Regions from separate parts of the Xanthomonas albilineans genome, predicted to be linked through region 1. Evidence: predicted binding sites of a transcription regulator. Region 1 holds the regulator's gene; the other holds the start of a gene.

Evidence for each region. Region 1 encodes FliA, which starts transcription of late flagellar genes. Its sites were predicted from a motif close to TAAAGTTTNNCNNNCNNNGGCCGATAA; they were not measured.
Region 2: a site for FliA is predicted at 8,285-8,311, ahead of XaFJ1_RS10430 (methyl-accepting chemotaxis protein). Genes of this name have one in related genera too.

What each region holds. Positions count from the first base shown of each region.
Region 1 is NZ_CP046570.1:1,549,556-1,560,041, reverse strand. Features, by position in the region: gene flhB (flagellar biosynthesis protein FlhB) at 1-499, shown strand, start outside; gene flhA (flagellar biosynthesis protein FlhA) at 496-2,580, shown strand; gene flhF (flagellar biosynthesis GTPase FlhF) at 2,749-4,332, shown strand; gene XaFJ1_RS06560 (P-loop NTPase) at 4,319-5,203, shown strand; gene XaFJ1_RS06555 (RNA polymerase sigma factor FliA) at 5,200-5,949, shown strand; gene cheY (chemotaxis response regulator CheY) at 5,968-6,360, shown strand; gene XaFJ1_RS06545 (protein phosphatase CheZ) at 6,360-6,968, shown strand; gene XaFJ1_RS06540 (chemotaxis protein CheA) at 6,973-8,721, shown strand; gene XaFJ1_RS06535 (flagellar motor protein) at 8,944-9,684, shown strand; gene motD (flagellar motor protein MotD) at 9,692-10,486, shown strand, end outside.
Region 2 is NZ_CP046570.1:2,478,555-2,489,040, forward strand. Features, by position in the region: gene ptsP (phosphoenolpyruvate--protein phosphotransferase) at 1-241, shown strand, start outside; gene mgtE (magnesium transporter) at 425-1,783, shown strand; gene XaFJ1_RS10415 (carboxylesterase family protein) at 1,880-2,698, shown strand; gene XaFJ1_RS10420 (arsenic transporter) at 2,948-4,216, shown strand; gene XaFJ1_RS10425 (amino acid permease) at 4,226-5,599, opposite strand; gene XaFJ1_RS10430 (methyl-accepting chemotaxis protein) at 5,900-8,113, opposite strand; gene XaFJ1_RS10435 (methyl-accepting chemotaxis protein) at 8,552-10,486, opposite strand, start outside.

The DNA.
Region 1 (10,486 bases):
TTATCAAAAGTGGCATTACATCAACAAATTGAAGATGACCCGCGAGGAAGTCCGCCGAGAAATGAAGGAAAACGACGGCAGTCCCGAGGTCAAGGGGCGCATCCGCCAAATGCAGATGCAAATGTCGCAGCGGCGCATGATGGAAGCCGTGCCCAAAGCCGACGTGGTCGTGGTCAACCCGACCCACTACGCCGTCGCGCTGAAATACGAGAGCGGGCGCATGCGCGCACCCACCGTGCTCGCCAAGGGCGTGGACGAGATCGCCTTCCGCATCCGCGAAGTCGGCGAGCAGCACCGCGTCGCAGTGGTGTCTGCGCCACCGTTGGCACGCGCCTTGTATAGGGAAGGCCAGCTCGGCAAGGAAATTCCCGTGAGACTTTATTCGGCGGTCGCCCAGATCCTCTCCTACGTGTATCAGTTGCGTGCCTGGCGCAGCGGCCCGATGCCGCCATTACCGGCACTGGAAGTGGATGAGTTCGCCCCGGAGAGCAAGCCATGAGCCAGCCCGCCGCGCAAATGAATACGCGCAAGATGATGGACATGATCAAGCACGGGCTCGGCGCCCCGCTGATCGTGTTGGTGATGCTGGCGATGGTGGTGGTACCGCTAGCCGCCCCGGTGCTGGACGCGATGTTCACCTTCAATATCGCCATTTCGCTGATGGTGCTGTTGGCCGTGGTGTACGTGAAACGGCCTTTGGAATTCAGCATCTTTCCCATCGTGCTGCTGATGACCACGATGCTGCGCCTGGCCCTGAACGTGGCCTCCACCCGCGTCATCCTGATCAACGGTCAAAACGGACACAGCGCCGCCGGCAAGGTGATCGAGGCTTTCGGCGAGTTCGTGATCGGCGGCAACTACGCGGTCGGCATCGTGGTGTTCGCGATTCTGACCATCATCAACTTCGTGGTCATCACCAAAGGCGCCGGGCGTGTGTCGGAAGTGACCGCACGCTTCATCCTCGACGCCATGCCCGGCAAGCAGATGGCGATCGACGCCGACCTCAATGCCGGCTTGCTGACCCGCGAAGAAGCTAAAGCACGGCGCGAGGAAGTGCGGGAGGAAGCGGACTTCTACGGTTCGATGGACGGTGCCAGCAAATTCATCCGCGGCGACGCGATCGCCGGCATCTTGATCCTATTCATCAATTTGATCGGCGGCATGGCGGTCGGCGTACTCCAACACGGCATGCCCGTGGCCCAGGCCGCCTCCACCTATACCTTGCTGTCGATCGGCGACGGTCTGGTCGCACAGTTGCCAGCGCTATTGGTGTCTTCGGCGGTGGCGATGCTGGTCACCCGTGCTTCGCGTTCGCAGGATATGGGCGCTTCGATGATGGGCCAGGTGTTCGGCCAACACAAAGCGTTGGCGGTGGCTGCGGCGATCATGGGCCTGGTCGGCCTGATCCCAGGCATGCCCAACGTCGCTTTCTTGACGCTGGCGCTGATCCTGGGTCTGTTGGCCTGGAAAATGTGGAAGCGCAGCCTGCAACCGCCACCGGCCGCGGTAGATGCAGTGCCGCCAGCAGCGGCTGCCGCGGCGCAAGCCAATGCCGAATTGGGCTGGGACGAACTACGACCGATCGATCCGTTGGGCCTGGAGGTCGGCTACCGGCTGATCCCGCTGGTGGACAAGACCCAGGGCGGCGAATTGATGGCGCGAATCAAAGGCGTGCGACGCAAGCTGACCCAGGACATCGGCTTTCTGGTGCCGCCGGTGCACATCCGCGACAACCTGGAATTGCAAGCCAACGCCTACCGCCTGCTGGTGCATGGGGTGCCGGTGGCCACCGCCGACATTCACCCGGATCGCGAACTGGCACTGGACCCCGGCGGTGCGCTGGGCAAGATCGAGGGCATCCCCGGCAAGGACCCGGCGTTCGGTCTGGATGCGGTGTGGATCCAGCCGCATCAGCGCGCTCAGGCAGAAACCATGGGTTATACCGTGGTCGACCCGGCTACAGTGATCGCGACCCATCTCTCCCACCTGATCCGCGAGCACGCCCCGGAACTGCTTGGCCATGAGGAAGTCCAGCAATTGCTGGCCACCCTGGCCAAGAGCGCGCCCAAGCTGGTCGAGGACCTCACCCCCAAGGCGCTGCCGTTGTCGGTGGTGGTACGCGTGCTACAAAACCTGTTGATCGAAAAGATCCCGGTGCGGCAGCTGCGCAAGATCGTCGAGGCACTGGTCGAAAACGCCCCACAGAGTCAGGAACCCGCGGCGCTCACTGCCGCGGTACGCAACTCCCTGGGCCGCTTCATCGTCCAGGAGATCGCCGGGATGGCATCGGAACTGCCGGTGTTCACCCTGGCGCCGCAATTGGAACGTGTCTTGCAAGACTCCACACAGGGCAACGGTGCAGCGCTGGAACCCGGATTGGCCGAACGCCTGCACCAGAGCCTGACCGATTGCGTCAGCAAGCAAGAAGCACGCAATGAGCCGGCAGTGGTGCTGGTGCCGGCGCAGGTCCGCGCCGCACTGGCACGGTTGGTCCGCCACAGCGTCCCCTCGCTGTCGGTGCTGTCCTACAGCGAGGTACCGGAAGACAAGCGGTTGAAGTTGGTGGGAACGATCAGTTGAAAGACCCGGCCCGGGCACTTGGGACTCGGAAAAGTGTAAAGGCATGAATCGGACAGGACATATGAACATCTGCTCACCCGCATACCACCGCTCGGAACGACAACAGCGTCTGTGCCGATTTTTCAGTCCCGCGCCCCCCCTCACGCGTCACGGCGCCAAGGTATCCCTATGAAAATCAAACGTTTCGTCGCTCCCGACATGCGTACAGCGTTCCGTATGGTGCGCGACGAGCAGGGTCCGGATGCGGTGATCCTGTCCAACCGGCGAACCGACGAAGGCATCGAGATCGTCGCCGCCAGCAACTACGACGAGGCACTGGTGCAACGCGCCCTGGACGCCGTGCGTCCAGAGGAAACGCCACGTCCGACCACCGCAGCGGCAACGCCACGGCCCGCACGCCACAAAGCCGCAGGGCCCAACTCGGCGATGGCGATGATGGCCGCGATCAGCGAGCGCCGTAGCAATGCCATCGCCACCACGTCGGAGCGGTCGCTGACACAACCCGCTGCCATCGCCGCCTCGGCGCTGCCGCTCGGCAAGCGCGTCACTGCGACATCGACGATCACGCCACGGACAGCCGTCCAGGCGCCGACCAGTGCAGAATGCAGCATTCCCGAGGATGTGTTCCGCAACGCGCCGATCAACGTGTCGCTGCCAACACCATTCCCCACTGCCACCACCGCCATCTCCGCCGCCGCAGATACAGCTTGGCACGAAGCCCCACCTGCCGTGGCACTGGCGCCAGCCAGCATGCCCAACCTCGTCCCCGAGGCCCCGATCACGAACGCCGAAATTCCGGCAGTCACCACACTCACTGCGGTTCCCAGCTTCCCGGCGCCGCAGAACGACGAACAATTGACGCAACTACGCGACGAACTGGCGCTGATGCGGCAGATGATCGAGCGTGAAATGAATCGGCTCACCGACGAGCGCCTTCGCGGTTCGCCAGTACGCGCCCAGGCGCTGGAATTAATGGACGACTACGGCTTCGACGGCGGCATCACCCGCGACGTTGTCATGCAAATTCCCGCCGACCTGGAACTGCACCGCGGCCGCGGACTGATGCTGGGCCTGTTGTCCAAACGCCTGCCGATCGCGACATTGGATCCGCTCGAGCAAGGCGGCGTGATCGCCCTGATCGGCCCCACCGGCGCCGGCAAGACCACGACCATCGCCAAGCTGGCCTCTCTCTTCCTGGAGCGCAATGCCGCCCGCGACGTGGCTCTGGTCACGACCGACACCGTCCGCGTCGGTGGCCGCGAACAACTGCACAGCTATGGCCGACAGCTCGGGATCGCCGTCCACGAAGCCGACAGCGATGCCTCGCTACAGCAGCTGCTGCAGCGTCTGGCCGACTACAAATTGGTGCTGATCGACACCGCCGGCATGGGCCAGCGCGACCGTGCGCTGGCCGCGCAACTGCACTGGTTGCGCGCCTCGCGAGTCGTCCGCTCGTTGCTCGTGCTTCCCACCAACGCCCATTTTTCCGACCTGGACGAAGTCGTACGCCGGTTCGCCAGCGCCGATCCACAGGGCGTCATCCTGACCAAGCTGGACGAAACCGGACGGTTTGGCAGCGCCTTGTCGGTGGTCGTGGACCACCGCCTTCCCATCACCTGGGTGACCGATGGACAGCGTGTGCCGGACGACCTGCACCGCGCCAACGCCGCCAGCCTGGTATTGCGCCTTGAAGATTTGCGGCGCGCTGCCGATAAGCCCTGTACTCCGGAGCAGAACCATGCCGTCGCGTGATTACGCCAATCTGACCAACGCGTTTCCCCTATCGGCGACGCGCAACGAACCGCTGGGTCCGGTGCGCACGATCGCTGTGACCGGTGGCAAGGGTGGCGTCGGCAAGACCAACATCTCGGTCAATCTGTCGATGGCGCTGGCCGATATGGGCAAGCGCACCCTGCTCCTGGACGCCGACCTCGGTCTGGCCAACGTCGATGTACTGCTGGGCTTGACGCCTAGATTCACGGTGGCCGATCTGGTCGCTGGGCGTTGCACGCTGGAAGAAGCCCTGATCGACATGCCCAACGGGCTGATGGTGGTGCCCGCAGCCTCCGGCCGCCGTTACATGGCCGAACTGCCCCCCGCTCAACACGTCGGCCTGGTCAATGTGTTCTCCGAGTTGCAGCGCGATCTGGATATCATGGTGATCGACACCGCCGCCGGCATCACCGACAGCGTGCTGACCTTCTGCCAGGCCGCGCAGGACGCAGTCGTCGTGGTCTGCGACGAGCCGGCCTCGATCACCGACGCCTACGCCCTGATCAAAGTGCTCGCGCGCGAACGCGGCATGGATCGGCTGCAGATCGTCGCGAACATGGTCCGCGACATCAACGAAGGCCGCCTGTTATACGAAAAACTCAGCCGGGTCTGCGAGAAGTTCCTCGGCGACGTGTCGCTGAACTACCTCGGTTGCGTGCCGCAGGACGACTGGCTGCGACTGGCGGTGCAACGCCAGCAGCCCGTGGTCAAAGCCTACCCGTCCAGCCCCTCGGCCCAGGCGATCGCCGATATCGCCCGGCGCACTTCACGTTGGCAGGCACCGACTGTCCCACGCGGAAACGTCGAGTTCTTCGTCGAACGCATCATCCAACGTGGAGTAGCCGCATGAACGCCGCAGCCCACTACCGCGCCGTGCAGCGCAACAGTTCCAATGACTACATCGCGCAACACTCGGACCTGGTGCGGCGCATCGCCCATCACCTGGCAGCAAGGCTGCCGGCCAGCGTCGAGATCGACGACCTGATCCAGGCCGGGATGATCGGCCTGATCGAAGCCTCGCGCAGCTACGATGCCGACCAGGGCGCCTCGTTCGAAACCTACGCCTCGATCCGCATCCGCGGCTCGATGATCGACGAAATCCGCCGTGGCGATTGGGTGCCGCGCTCGGTGCACCGACGCGCGCGTGACGCGGCCTCGGCGATCCGCAAGATTGAACAAAACACCGGTCGCGCCGCCGCCGCCAACGAAGTGGCCGCAGCGATGGAAATGCCGCTCCCCGAATACATGCGGTTGATGGAAGATGCCGCACGCGGACAAGTACTGAGCCTGGAATCGCGCATCGAGGACCATGGGGAACTGGACACCATCGCCAAGGGCGGTCCCAATCCGCAGCAGATGCTCGAGCGCAGCGAATTCGGCCGCGAACTTGGCAAAGCGATCGCGCAACTACCCGAGCGCGAACAATTAGTGTTGTCGCTGTACTACGAGCAGGAATTGAATCTCAAGGAAATTGGCGCGGTCCTCGGAGTCAGCGAGTCGCGCGTGTGCCAGATCCACGGTCAGGCCACGGTACGGTTGCGCGGACGCCTGAAGGCATTCGAAGCCGCCGACGCAGGTCTGGAAGACGAAGAATAAGAACCTAGGGAGTTAGCGGTGAACAAAAACATGCGGATTTTGATCGTGGACGATTTTTCGACGATGCGACGTATCGTCAAAAATCTGCTTGGCGATCTTGGCTTCACCAACACCGCCGAAGCAGAAGACGGCAACAGCGCGCTAGCCGCATTGCGCTCGGCGCCGTTCGAATTCGTGGTCACCGACTGGAACATGCCCGGCATGACCGGCATCGATTTGCTGCGCAACATTCGCGGCGACGACAAGCTCAAGCATCTACCCGTGCTGATGGTCACTGCCGAGGCCAAGCGCGAGCAGATCATCGAAGCGGCACAGTGCGGCGTGAACGGCTACATCATCAAACCGTTCACCGCGCAGACGCTGGAAGAGAAGTTGGGCAAGATCTTCGAGCGCCTGGGAGCAACCGCCTGATGGAAGTCACTGCTGAACGCACTGCTCTGATCGAACGCCTGCAAGGTGCGCTGGACGCACTGGAAAGCGGTGACGAAGCCGGCTGGCGCCGGGAGATCGACACCCTCGCCGCCTGGCGCACACGCCCGATGATGCAGGGCCTGAGCCGACTTGCGCGCGACCTGGGCCAGGCACTGGGCGAACTGCCGGTGGCGCCCAGCGACGCTGGCGAACTGGATGACGCCTGTTCGCGGCTGGACCACGTGGTGGCAATGACCGAACAAGCCAGTCACCGTACCTTGGATTTGGCCGAGGAATGCCGTGCGCTCGCCGAACAATTGCGTGCCGGCGGCCTGAGTGGCGACCAGAGCGAGATCCTGGACAAGATCCGCCACAACCTCACCGAAATGGCTCTGGCGCAGAGCTTCCAGGACCTGACCGGACAGATCATCCGCCGCGTCGCAGGAATTGTGCGCCGTGTGCACGAAGGGTTCGGCGCGCTGGGATTACCGCCGAAGGAAGAACGCAAAGCCGATGGCGGCTTGGCCGGCCCAGCCCTACCTGGCCTGGACCGTCACGGCGTGTCGCAAAACGACGCCGACGACCTGCTGTCCGGATTGGGGTTGTAATCGCATGAGCGCCGTATCAGACGACATCGCTGCCGACTTCATCATCGAGGCCCAGGAGATCCTGGACCGCCTAGGCGAACAGTTGGTGTCGCTGGAACAGGCGCCTGATGACAGCAACCAGCTCAACGCCGTGTTCCGGGGCTTCCACACCCTCAAGGGCGGTGCCGGCTTCCTATCGATCAACGCCATGGTCGAGTTGTGCCATGCCGCCGAAGAGACCCTGGGCATGGCCCGTGCCGGTCAGGCTACGCTGGAAGCCCGTCACTTCGACGCCGCGCAGCAATCGCTGGACTACCTGCAATCGATGCTGGATGCGTTCAGCAGCGGCGAAGAGCCGCCACGCGCGCCGGCACAATTGATCGCGCAATTCGCCGCAGGTGGCGAGGAAACCGCGATGCCATCCACTTCTGCAACAGCCGGTAAAAGCAGCATGCCCGCTGGAGGAGCTGGCGCCGATTCGGACCTGATCAGCGACGACGAATTCGAAGCACTACTCGACAACCTGCACGGCGGTGCCGCGCCCGCGGCCAAACCGCAACTTACCGCATCACCAAGTCCAAAACCCAACGCACCGGCATCCAAGCCAAGCGTGGCTGCAAAGACGAGCGAACCCGAACAAACCGTGCGCGTGGACACCAAACGCCTGGACGCCATCGTCAACATGATCGGTGAACTGGTGCTATCGCGCAATCGACTCAAGACACTGCGTGCGCGCCTGCACGACGAAGAGCTTGATCGTGCAGTCAGCACGCTGGACATCGCCACCGCCCGGCTGCAATCGGCGGTAATGCGGACACGCATGCAACCGGTCGGCAAGGTGTTCTCGCGCTTCCCGAAGGTCGCGCGCGACGTTGCCCGTTCTTTGCAGAAAGAAGTGGAATTGGAACTGATTGGTGCCGACACCGAGCTGGACCGCAATCTGGTCGAGGCACTGGCCGATCCTCTGGTCCATTTGGTGCGCAACGCGATCGACCACGGCATCGAGGCGCCAGCGCTACGCGAAGCCACCGGCAAGCCGCGTGGCGGCAATGTGCGCCTGTCTGCACAACAAGAAGGCGACTACGTCAGCATCGAAGTGCAAGACGACGGTGCCGGCATCGATCCAGAACGCTTGCGTGCCAAGGCGCGCGAAAAGGGCCTGATCGATCCGGAAGCCGCTGCACGGCTAAGTACCGAGGAATGTCTGCATCTGGTCTTCCTGCCTGGGTTTTCGACCAAATCCGAAGTCACCGATATCTCCGGCCGTGGCGTCGGCATGGATGTGGTGCAGTCGCGTATCCGCGAACTCAGCGGACAAATCCAGATCCAATCCGAGCTGGGCCGCGGCAGCCGCTTTCTGATCCGCGTACCGCTGACCCTGGCTATCTTGCCAACCCTTCTGGTGCAGGCCGGCGATAGTGTCTATGCACTCCCCCTGGCGCGTGTGGTCGAAGTGCTGCATGCGCCACGCCGCTCGCTGGGCTGGTTCGACGGCCGCGCCGTACTCGATCGGCAGTCACATACGCTGCCACTGGTGGACCTACGCCAGTGGCTCAACGTCGACGCCCCACAACTACCACTGCTGACCATCGTGGTGCTACAGGCTGGCGAATCGCGTATGGGCCTAGTGGTGGACCAGGTCCGCGGTCGCGAGGAGGTGGTCATCAAACCGCTACCGCGCGCCCTGCGCGGCCTGTCCGGGTATGCCGGCGCCACACTGATCGGCGATGGCCGTCTGGCATTGATTCTGGATGTGGATGGCCTGAAGAGCTGAGGGCTCGGGACGACAGCATCGCATCCCACGCCCAAACCATTGTCAAACGCGTTGATGAAGCAAATTGCAAGATGTTGAAGATGTAATCGCAACGTCCTGCCCAGGACATTTGCACTTTTTAAGTGAAATATTTGTGCTTTCGTAATCTCACGTTCCGGCACGTCTAAGTCTCCGATCCAGGCTGCCCATCAAGTCCCCCGCTCCCTTGCCGATACCTCCTGCATGGACAAACTCAGTCTCATCGGCCTGCTGCTGGCGATTATTTCGCTGATCGGCGGCAGCATTCTCAAAGGTGCCGGGATTTCGGCGCTGTGGTCGCCGGCTGCGTTCGTCATCGTCATCGTGGGGACCTTCGCGGCAATCCTGGTGCAAACGCCGCCGATGGTGTTCCGGCGCGCATTCAAGATCGCGAAGTGGATCCTGCAGCCGCCACCGAACAACCGTCAGGCGGTACTGCAACAAATCGTGGAGTGGAGCAATATCGCACGACGCCAGGGTTTGCTCGGTCTGGAGCAGGAACTGCCCCAGCAGCAGGATTCATTCGTGCGCAAGGGACTACAGATGCTGGTAGACGGCGTCGAGCCCGATGCAATACGGCACATGTTGGAGATCGATCTGGAAGGCCAGGCGCACCGCGATCTAGCGGCGGCCAAGGTATTCGAGGGCATGGGCATCTACGCGCCGACTCTGGGCATCATCGGCGCGGTGCTGGGGCTGATCGCAGTGATGAAAAATCTCGCTGACCCGAGCAAGCTCGGCCAGGGTATCGCCGCTGCCTTCACCGCCACCATCTACGGCATTGCTTCGGCCAACTTGCTGTTCCTGCCGATGGCCAGCAAACTCAAAAGCGTGATCAAGCACAGCAGCGGCGAGCGCGAAATGCTCATCGAAGGGTTGATCGCCATTGCCAAGGGCGAAAATCCGCGCAACATCGAAGCGAAACTGGCCGGATTCCTGCATTGAGTCGCACATGGCCCGCAAACATTTCCAAGACGAGCACACCAATCACGAGGCATGGGCTATCCCATACGCCGACCTGATGACGTTGCTGCTCGCTTTTTTCGTGGTGATGTACGCGTTGTCCACGGTCAACGCGGCCAAGTATCGCGTCATGGCGAACGCGATGAACGCAGCCTTCGGTGGCACAGCGCAGACAATGCACCCGGTGCAAGTGGGCGAACAGCCGCTGCAAGGCCAGAGCGACGCGCGAGCGACGCCAATCCAATCCAGCCCGGCTCTGTCCATTCTCGATCCGAACCGGCTGCCAGCAACATCGCTGCCACGCCCCGCCGATGCGCTACGTGACGAACAGCAACTGCGACGCGCGCAGCAACAGCTCGACCGCATTGCCGAACGACTTGACTCAGCACTGTCGCCACTGATCCAGAAAAAGCTGATCACCGTGCACCGCTCCGGGCTGTGGATCGAAGTAGAGATCAACAGCGACATCCTGTTCGGCTCCGGCTCTGCAACACTGGATCAGAGCGCACATGCGACCCTGGCACAGCTCGCGCAGATATTGGCGAGCGTCCCCAACGGCGTACGAGTGGAGGGCTATACCGACAACACACCGATCGCCACTGCACAGTTCCCATCCAACTGGGAACTCTCGGCGGCGCGCGCGGCTAGTGTGGTGCATCTGTTCGCCGACCAGGGGCTGCAACCCTCACGGCTGTCGATGATCGGCTATGGCCAGTTCCGCCCGCACGCCAGCAACGATACCGCAAGCGGACGCAATGCCAACCGCCGCGTGGTGCTGGTCATT
Region 2 (10,486 bases), 930 kb from region 1:
GGTCATCAGCACCGGCCAGGCCCATGGCAAGCCGGTGGCCGTGTGCGGCGAAATTGCCGGCGACCCGGCCCTGACCCCGATGCTGCTGGCGCTGGGCCTGCGCGAGTTCAGCCTGCATCCGGCGACGTTGCTGGAAGTGCGTCGGGTGATCCGCGACAGCGACCTGGAAACGCTGCGCGCCCGTGCAGCGAAACTGCTGGCGGCCCGCGATCGGCGCGGCATAGAGCGCTGGTTGGGCTGAGCCGTTCGCGACACAGACCCGCCTGCCTGCCTCACTGGCGCGCACGCGCGAAAATCTCGAGCCAATGACTGCCGCGGCCACTTTGCGCTGCGCATCACCGCACGATGCAGGCGATAATGTCGCCATGAACGCCTGACAACCCGCGCTGCTTCGGCACGCGACCACGACCCGAGGAAGCAGCGCATGGCCGATGCCGTCCGCCACGAGAAGACCGCGCGGCAACTGCGCCTGCTGTCCGATGCGCTGGACAGCCGGCGTCTGGGCCCGGTACGCAGGCTGGTCAATACGCTAACGCCGGCGGAGATCGGCAATCTGTTGGAATCGCTGCCGCCAGGCAAGCGCGAGGTGGTGTGGGGCCTGGTCGATCCAGAAGACGATGGCGAGGTGTTGCTGCACGTCGGCGAGGAAGTGCGCGAAAATCTGCTCGCACAGATGGATCCAGACGAAATCGTCGCTGCGGTCGAAGACCTCGACATCGACGACCTGGCTAATCTGGTCGAGGATCTGCCGGACACCGTCATCGACGAAGTACTCAAGTCGATGGATCGCGAGAACCGCGAGCGGCTGGAGCAGGTGCTGTCCTATCCCGAGAACAGTGCCGGCCGTCTGATGAATCCGGACGTCGTCACGGTGCGCGCCGACGTCAACCTGGACGTGGTGCTGCGCTATCTGCGCCTGCGTGGCGAACTGCCCGACCACACCGACCATTTGTTCGTGGTGAGCCGCCGTCACCAGTACCTGGGACGGGTATCGCTCGCGGCACTGGTCACCCACGAGGACTCCACCCCGATCAACCGGCTGATCGATGACGAGCAACCGGCCATCGCCGTCGGCGAAAGCGCCAACGAAGTCGCACGACAGTTCTCCGACCACGACTGGATCTCCGCACCCGTCGTGGACGACAACAACATCCTGCTCGGCCGCATCACCATCGACGACGTGGTCGATATCATCCGCGACCAGGCCGACCACCAGGCGATGAGCGCCGCCGGCCTGGACGAAGACGAGGATCTGTTCAGCCCAGTACGACGCGCGTTCCGGCGGCGCTTGCTGTGGCTGACCATCAATCTCGGCACTGCCTTCATCGCCTCCAGCGTGGTCGGCCAGTTCGAGAACACCATCGCCAAACTGGTGGCGCTGGCTGCATTGATGCCGATCGTGGCAGGCATGGGCGGCAATGCCGGCACCCAGGTGCTGGCACTGATGGTCCGCGGCCTGGCATTGGGCCAGATCGGCTCATCCAACGTGATCGTGCTGCTGCGCAAGGAACTCTCGGTGGCACTGATCAACGGCCTGGCACTGGGCATCGGCCTGGGCCTGATCGTACTGCTGTGGTTCGGACAACCTCTGCTGTCGCTGGTGATCGGCTCGGCACTGACCATCAATCTGCTCACCGCCGCGCTCGGCGGCGTCCTGGTACCGTTGACGCTCAAACGCCTGGGGTTCGATCCGGCGCTGGCCGGTGGCGTGATCTTGACCACACTGACCGACGTGATGGGATTTCTCAGTTTCCTCGGTCTGGCCACGCTGATGTTGCTATAAGCTACGCCTGACTGGCGCATGTCCGCTGCCCGCGCGCGGGTTGTCGCCGGGACACCGGGACCACGATACTGCGGCCTAACGACCCGAGATCCCGTCATGTCCGTGCGTGCGCTGCTGCTTGTGCTGTGTCTATCGATAGTGGGATGCAGCAGCCTGCCCAGCGATCCGGCCACCGGCCATTTCGTCAGCCGCCAGCTCAACCTCGATGGGCGCGTGTACCGCTACCTGGTGTTCGTACCGGCGCCGGCACATCGTCAAGGCCTGGTGCCGATCGTGTTGTTCCTGCATGGCTCGGGCGACCGCGGCAACGATGGCCACGATCAGGTCAAAACCGGCTTGGGGCCTTACCTGCGCAACCATCTGGGCGACTTCCCTGCGTTGGTGGTGCTACCGCAAGTTCCCGACGGCGAAGAGTGGAACGGCATCAATGCGACCATGGCGTTGCAGGCATTGGACCAGGCCATCGCGGAGTTCAACGGCGACCCGCAACGCACCTACCTGACCGGCATGTCGATGGGCGGTTACGGCACCTGGGAGATCGCGCTGCAGCAGCCCCAGCGTTTCGCCGCGCTGGTGCCGATCTGCGGAGCGATTCTGTCCCCGCACGAAGATCGCGAGTACATAGTGGTAACACCTGTGGCCTATCTGTCCGATCCCTACACGGCCCTGGCGGAACGCTTGCAGCACATCCCGGTGTGGATTTTCCACGGCGCTCAGGACGATCAGGTGCTGCCGCACGACGACCGCAAGATTTTTCGCGCGTTCAATAACCTCAACGCCGACGTGCGCTACACCGAATATCCGCACGGCAATCACAACGCGTGGGATGCCACCTACCGCGATCCCAAACTGTGGCAATGGCTATTCGCGCAGAAACGCACCGACACCAGCGGTGAGAGCGCAGCGAGCGACTGAGCCGCACAGCATCGGTAGCGATGCAAACGCGGCGATGTGATCGTGCGCAAACGGCCTCTCTACGATACAGGCAGCATCGGCGTTTCCACAGCGCGAGCTCCGACATCACCACTGTTATCCTTGCCCCCCATTGCTGTCTGCACCAACCGCCCTCATGCCTGTCGCCCGCCGCCCCGTCCTTCCCCGCTTCGCCCGCACCAGCGTGCAGCCGACCCACGCCGTGCGCATATCGCATCCGGCGGCAACGGCATGAGCATGCTCGGCGGACACACCGCCCATCTCGCCACCTGGGGCATCTGCGCACTGGCCACCGCCGGGGTGATCGCGCGACCGTTCAAATTGCCCGAGGCGTGCTGGGCGATCGGTGGCGCGCTGCTGCTGATGGCACTGGGGCTGATGCCGGGCGGTGAAGCGTGGCAGGCGGTGCTTAAGGGACTGGACGTGTATCTGTTCCTGATCGGCATGATGCTGCTATCGGAAACCGCACGCACCGAGGGCCTGTTCGACTGGGTTGCGATGCACGCGGTGAACCTGGCTGGCGGCTCGACCCGGCGGCTGTTCGCGCTAGTGTTCGGCGTCGGCATCGTGGTCACGGCATTTCTGTCCAACGATGCCACTGCGGTGGTGCTGACCCCAGCGGTGTACGCCGCCGCCCGCAAGTCCGGGGCCAAGCCGCTGCCGCTGCTGTTCGCCTGCGCGCTGATCGCCAACGCGGGCAGCTTCGTGTTGCCGATCTCCAACCCCGCCAATCTGGTGCTGTACGGCGGCCAGATGCCGACCCTGCGCGCCTGGATGGCCGCGTTCGCGCTGCCGTCGGTGCTGGCGATCGGGGTGACTTTCTGCATGCTGCGCTGGGCCGAACGCAAGGATCTGACCGGACGCTGTGCCGAGCGTGTGGACACCCTGCCATTGCCCCGTGGCGGCACGTTCGCACTGGTCGGCATTCTCGCCACCGCCGCGCTGCTGGTGGGTGTCTCCGCCGTGGGCCTGGACCTGGGGCTGCCCACCTGCCTGGCCGGCCTGGCCACGTTGGGCGTGGTCTGCCTGGGCGGGCGGCAATCGCCGCTGCCGATAGCCAGGGCGGTGTCGTGGTCGGTGTTGCCACTGGTCGCGGGCCTGTTCGTCCTGGTCGAAGCGCTGTCGCGTACCGGCGTGATCGGCCTGCTCGCACAGCGCCTGACCGCCGCCGCCGCGCACGCGCCGCACGCCACCGCCGGCATCGCCGGAACGTTACTGGCATTCGGCTCCAACCTGATGAACAACCTGCCCGCCGGGCTGATCGCCAGCACCACCGTGGCCCAGGCGCAGCCGCCGCAACTGGTGGTGGATGCGCTGTTGATCGGCGTGGACCTGGGCCCGAACCTGTCGATCACCGGCTCGTTGGCGACCATCCTGTGGCTGACCGCGATCCGCCGCGAAGGCGAGGACGTCGGCTTCTGGCGCTTTCTCAAAGTCGGCGTACTGGTGATGCCCCCAGCACTGCTGTGCGCGTTGGGTGCGCGCTTGCTCCTAAGCTGAGCCGCGGCCCTAGCGGGCACGCCACCGTCGCGCCACACCACTGACCAAGGCGATTGCCGCGGTCAGCGCCGCCATCGACAGAAACTGTCCGCGCGTATCCGGCGACACCACCAACAGAACGAAAATCAGCGCCAGAATCGCCAACGCCAATACGGTGAGCAGCGGATAGCCACGCATGCGAAATGGCAGCCGCGTGCCGATGCGATCGGCACGCGCGCGCAGGATCAACTGCGATACCAGCGAAATCGTCCACACCAGCAGGCAGGTCGCGCCGACGATATTGAGCAGCACCGGCAATACGCGGTTGGGATACAGCAGCTCCAGCATCGCAGCGACGAACCCGAACGACACACTGACCAGCACCGCCAGCCACGGCACCTGCTGACGGCTGGCGAGCGCCAGCAGACGCGGTGCCTCCCCGCGTTGCGCCAACGAGAAGATCATCCGCGAGGCCCCGTACAGATTGGCATTGAGCGCCGACAACAGCGCGATCACGGCGATCAAGGTCATGCCAGTCGCCGCGCCGGGAATCCTGGCCGCCTGCAGCACCGCGGCAAATGGCGATGCCAGCGCCCCGCTCTGCCAAGGCACCACCGCGACGATGACGCTCAGCGAACCGATGTAAAACACCAGGATCCGCCAGGCCACGGTCCGGATCGCACGCGCGATACTGCGCTCCGGGTCGGCGGTTTCGGCCGCCGCCACCGCCACGATCTCGGTGCCGCCGAAGGCGAATACCACGACCAGCAGCGCCGCAGCGATGCCGGCGATGCCTCTGGGCGCGAACCCGCCGTTGCCGATGAGATTGGACAAACCCGGCGCGACCACTCCCGGCAAGCAACCGGCGAGCAACATCACGCCAACCAGAATGAAGCCAAGGATCGCCGCCACCTTGAGAATGGCAAACCAGAACTCGCACTCGCCGAAGCTGCGCACACCCAGCAAATTGATCGCAGTGAGCACGACCATGAACCCGAGTGCGACCAGTGGGACCGACACCGGCCAGACCGTCGCGAGCAACCCAGACGCGCCCACCGCCTCGGCGGCGATCACGATCACCAACTGCAGCCACCACAACCAACCCAAGGTCGCACCGATGGTCGGGCCCATCGCGTCGGCGGCATACACCGAAAACGCACCGCTGGCCGGCTTGGCTGCGGCCATTTCGCCGAGCGCATTCATCACGATGATCACCAGCGCACCGGCGACCAGATAGGAGATCAACACCGCCGGCCCGGCGACATGCACGCCGACGCCGGAGCCGAGGAACAGACCGGCGCCGATCGCGCTGCCCAATCCCATCATGATCAATTGCCGCGGCCTCAGCGCATGGCGCAAGGGCACGGCGGCGGCAGGACGGACAGGCGCGGATGGATGCGGCATCGGTGCAATCGACAGGCGAAGACCCAACACGATACAACGTCGTCGCGGCGACGTGCGCATCTGGCCTGGATTGCCAAGTGAATCAGACTGCCGACACTGGCAATCGAGCCCTGCGTTGTCAGCGACGACTCAAGGCCCGCAAAGCAAACCGCGCTGTCATGCGGATTGCAGCCGCCGCCAGCCACGCACGGCACGGGCAGTGGCTACCGCCGCCACGCCGCAAGCACAGCGCATGCGGTGTGCGTTACAACGTGCGGGATGGCACCGCGTGCGGCGCCATCCCTGCATGCCAAGGCATGCTTAGAACTCCTGCCAATTCTTCTCCAGCACCGCCGCCGCGACCGGTCGCTCGCGCCGCAGGGCTACCGCCACCGGCTTGACCACCGACACCCTACCCTGCCGCGGCGGCATCGCCGCAGAGGCATCGAGCTTGAACAACGCCACCGCCTGACTCAACTCCACCGCCTGCTGCTCCATCGAACGCGCCGCAGCCGTGGCTTCTTCCACCAACGCCGCATTCTGCTGCGTGCTCTCGTCCATCTGCGTCACCGTCTGGTTCACCTGCTCGATGCCCGCCGACTGCTCCTGCGAGGCCGCCGAAATCTCGCCCATGATGTCGGTCACCCGCTGCACCGAGGACACGATCTCCTGCATCGTCTTGCCTGCCTGATCCACCAGCAACGACCCTTCCGCCACACGCGTGACCGAGTCGTCGATCAACCCCTTGATCTCCTTGGCCGCATTCGCCGAGCGCTGCGCCAACGTCCGCACTTCGGTCGCCACCACCGCAAACCCACGCCCCTGTTCGCCCGCGCGTGCCGCTTCCACCGCCGCGTTGAGCGCCAGAATATTGGTCTGGAACGCGATGCCATCGATCACGCTGATGATGTCGGCGATCTTCTTCGAGGCCGTATCGATGCCGCTCATGGTCTGCACCACCTGACTGACCACCGCACCGCCCTGCGAGGCCACCGACGCGGCACCGACAGCGAGTTGGTTGGCTTGGCGTGCATTCTCCGCGTTCTGTTTCACCGTGGAGGTCAGCTCTTCCATCGAAGCGGCCGTTTCCTCCAGGCTCGCCGCCTGCTGCTCGGTGCGCTGCGACAAGTCATCGTTGCCTGTGGCGATTTCGCTGGCGGCGGCGTTGATCGAACCGGCCGACTGCTTGATGCGCCCGACGATACTGGCCAGTTGCTCGGCCGTGGCATTGGCATCGTCGCGCATCTGCGCGAACACACCATGGAAATCGCCACGCATACGCGCGGTCAGATCCCCCGCCGCAATCGCCTGCAGCAACGCCGACAACGACTGCAGATTGCCATCTGCGGTGGACATCAGTTGATTGAGGCTCTCCACCATCACCCGGAAGTCGTACTGGAAGCGCTCGGCATCCCCGCGCGCAGCGAAGTCGCCATGCGCCGCCGAGTAAGCCAGTTGCTTGATCTGCCCGTTCATCGCCGACAGGTTTGTCTTCACTTCGTCCATGGTCTTGCTCAACACCGCTTCCTCGCCCGGCAGGCGATCCATGTCCTGACTCAGATCGCCGATCGCATAGCGCCCCATGATCTGCGCCAGCTTGGTCTTGACCGCCAGATGCGAGGACACCAGCGCATTGGTCTCGGCCGCCATCCGCCCGTAATCGCCGGGGAACGTCTGCGCATCGATACGGTGACTGACCTCGCCGGCATCGTGGCGCTTGGCCATTTCCAACTGCGCACCGATCAGGCTGCGCAATTGCTGCTGCATGCCATCCATCGCGATCAACAGCCGGCCAGTTTCGTCCTTGGCCTCGGTCCGCACGTCGTTATCCAGCTTGCCCGATGCAATCGCCTCGGCGGCACGGGTCGCGCGATTCAACGGCATGGTCAGACTGCGCGTGATCAACCAGGCCAGCAGACTGCTGACCAGCACCACGAGAGCACCACCGGCAATGAGTAAATTGCGACCACGGTCCATCGACTCGCTCGCCGAGGCATAGGCATCGCTGCTAAGTTTGGCCTGCAAATCCGCATAGGCGGCAATGGCATCCTGCCACTTCTGCACCACCGGAACGGACTTGGCCATCATCAAATCCAGCGCCGCCTCCGGTTTGTAGTTCATACCCAGATCGATGACGCGGTTATTGACCTCGACTGACATCGCCCGCGTGCGGTCGATCTCCTCCAACTTGGCACGGCTTTGCGCGTCACTGGGAATTTCACTCAACCGCTTGCGCGCTGCGAGATAGCGCGCGCGCTGCTGGACGATCACTTTGGAGAAACGGATATTGTCCTCCTGAGAGGTCGGCAACACGATATTGCGGATATTGATGGCGACGGCCGAACTCGAGTCGAGCATCTCGCTGGATGCACGTATTGCCGCAATGTTGCGATTGACAATACTATCCAACCGCCCACGCGCCTGAATGAGGGTGATAAGTCCGGCGACGACAAGCGTGCAGGAAAGTAGAATCAGGATGCCGAACGCCGTGGAGAGACGTGTACCGACGTTATAGCGTTGAAGGAAGGCGACCATGAAGGACTCTCACTGATAAGGGGAAGTACGCAATTCATCGCCCAGGAATCGCGTGAAATTCCAGCGCCTGAGTGAACTGGACCCGCATCTATACGTAAATGCAAAAATAATGGGCCAAAAATTTTTATATCTACCAACTATAGGCAAGCCAACTCACGATGCTTGACCGAGATATCGGCGCTTCTCAGGCAGACTTAATAGGCCACAGCATGGTCATTTTTACTTCATTCACAAATATAAAAAATTTATATCAGCGAAGGCGCCGAACCGAATCGGTCGATTTTCGTGAAATCCGGGTGTATGCCTGCTCCGGAAACATCCAGGTATCGCGTTGGCATCGGCACGACACGCAAGGCCGCAGGCACAGCGCATGCGGCATCCGTTACAACGTGCGGGATGGCACCGCGTGCGGCGCCATCCCTGCATGCCAAGGCATGCTTAGAACTCCTGCCAATCCTTCTCCACTGCCGCCGCCGGTCGCTCGCGCCGCAGGGCTACCGCCACCGGCTTGACCACAGACGCCACCGACGCCCTGCCCTGCCGCGGCGGCATCGCCGCAGAGGCATCGAGCTTGAACAACGCCACCGCCTGACTCAACTCCACCGCCTGCTGCTCCATCGAACGCGCCGCAGCCGTGGCTTCTTCCACCAACGCCGCATTCTGCTGCGTGCTCTCGTCCATCTGCGTCACCGTCTGGTTCACCTGCTCGATGCCCGCCGACTGCTCCTGCGAGGCCGCCGAAATCTCGCCCATGATGTCGGTCACCCGCTGCACCGAGGACACGATCTCCTGCATCGTCTTGCCTGCCTGATCCACCAGCAACGACCCTTCCGCCACACGCGTGACCGAGTCGTCGATCAACCCCTTGATCTCCTTGGCCGCATTCGCCGAGCGCTGCGCCAACGTCCGCACTTCGGTCGCCACCACCGCAAACCCACGCCCCTGCTCGCCCGCGCGTGCCGCTTCCACCGCCGCGTTGAGCGCCAGAATATTAGTCTGGAACGCGATGCCATCGATCACGCTGATGATGTCGGCAATCTTCTTCGAGGCCGTATCGATGCCGCTCATGGTCTGCACCACCTGATCGACCACCGCACCGCCCTGCGAGGCCACCGACGCGGCGCTGATAGCGAGCTGGTTGGCTTGGCGTGCATTCTCCGCGTTCTGTTTCACCGTGGAGGTCAACTCTTCCATCGAAGCGGCCGTTTCCTCCAGGCTCGCCGCCTGCTGCTCGGTGCGCTGCGACAAGTCATCGTTGCCTGTGGCGATTTCGCTGGCGGCGGCGTTGATCGAACCGGCCGACTGCTTGATGCGCCCGACGATACTGGCCAGTTGCTCGGCCGTGGCATTGGCATCGTCGCGCATCTGCGCGAACACACCATGGAAATCGCCACGCATGCGCGCGGTCAGATCCCCCGCCGCAATCGCCTGCAGCAACGCCGACAACGACTGCAGATTGCCATCTGCGGTGGACATCAGTTGATTGAGGCTCTCCACCATCACCCGGAAGTCGTACTGGAAGCGCTCGGCATCCCCGCGCGCGGCGAAGTCGCCATGCGCCGCCGAGTAAGCCAGTTGCTTGATCTGCCCGTTCATCGCCGACAGGTTTGTCTTCACTTCGTCCATGGTCTTGCTCAACACCGCTTCCTCGCCCGGCAGGCGATCCATGTCCTGACTCAGATCGCCGATCGCATAGCGCCCCATGATCTGCGCCAGCTTGGTCTTGACCGCCAGATGCGAGGACACCAGCGCATTGGTCTCGGCCGCCATCCGCCCGTAATCGCCGGGGAACGTCTGCGCATCGATACGGTGACTGACCTCGCCAGCATCGTGGCGCTTGGCCATTTCCAACTGCGCACCGATCAGGCTGCGTAATTGCTGCTGCATGCCATCCATCGCGATCAACAGCCGGCCGGTTTCGTCCTTGGCATCGGTCCGCACGTCGTTATCCAGCTTGCCCGATGCAATCGCCTCAGCGGCGCGGGTCGCGCGATTCAACGGCACAGTCAGGCTCCGCGTGATCAACCAGGCCAGCAGACTGCTGATCAGTACCACGAGAGCACCACCGGCAATGAGCAGGTTGCGCCCAAGGTCCATCGACACTTTCGCGGCCGCGTAAGCGGCGGCACCACGTTGACGTTGCCGATTCGCATACACATTGATCGCTTCCTGCCACTGCTTGGTCGCTGGATCCGCACGCGTCATCAGCACTTTAAGCGCCTCGGCGCTTTTATTGGCCAGACCCAGGTCCATCACCTGCTGATTGACCTCACGGGTGCTTGCGTAGGTGTCGTCGATCCGTTTGCGCATATCCGCCGCGACCTGTTCGGTCACCGGAATCGCGTAGAGCTTGTCGTGGATTTCAGTGTAGTA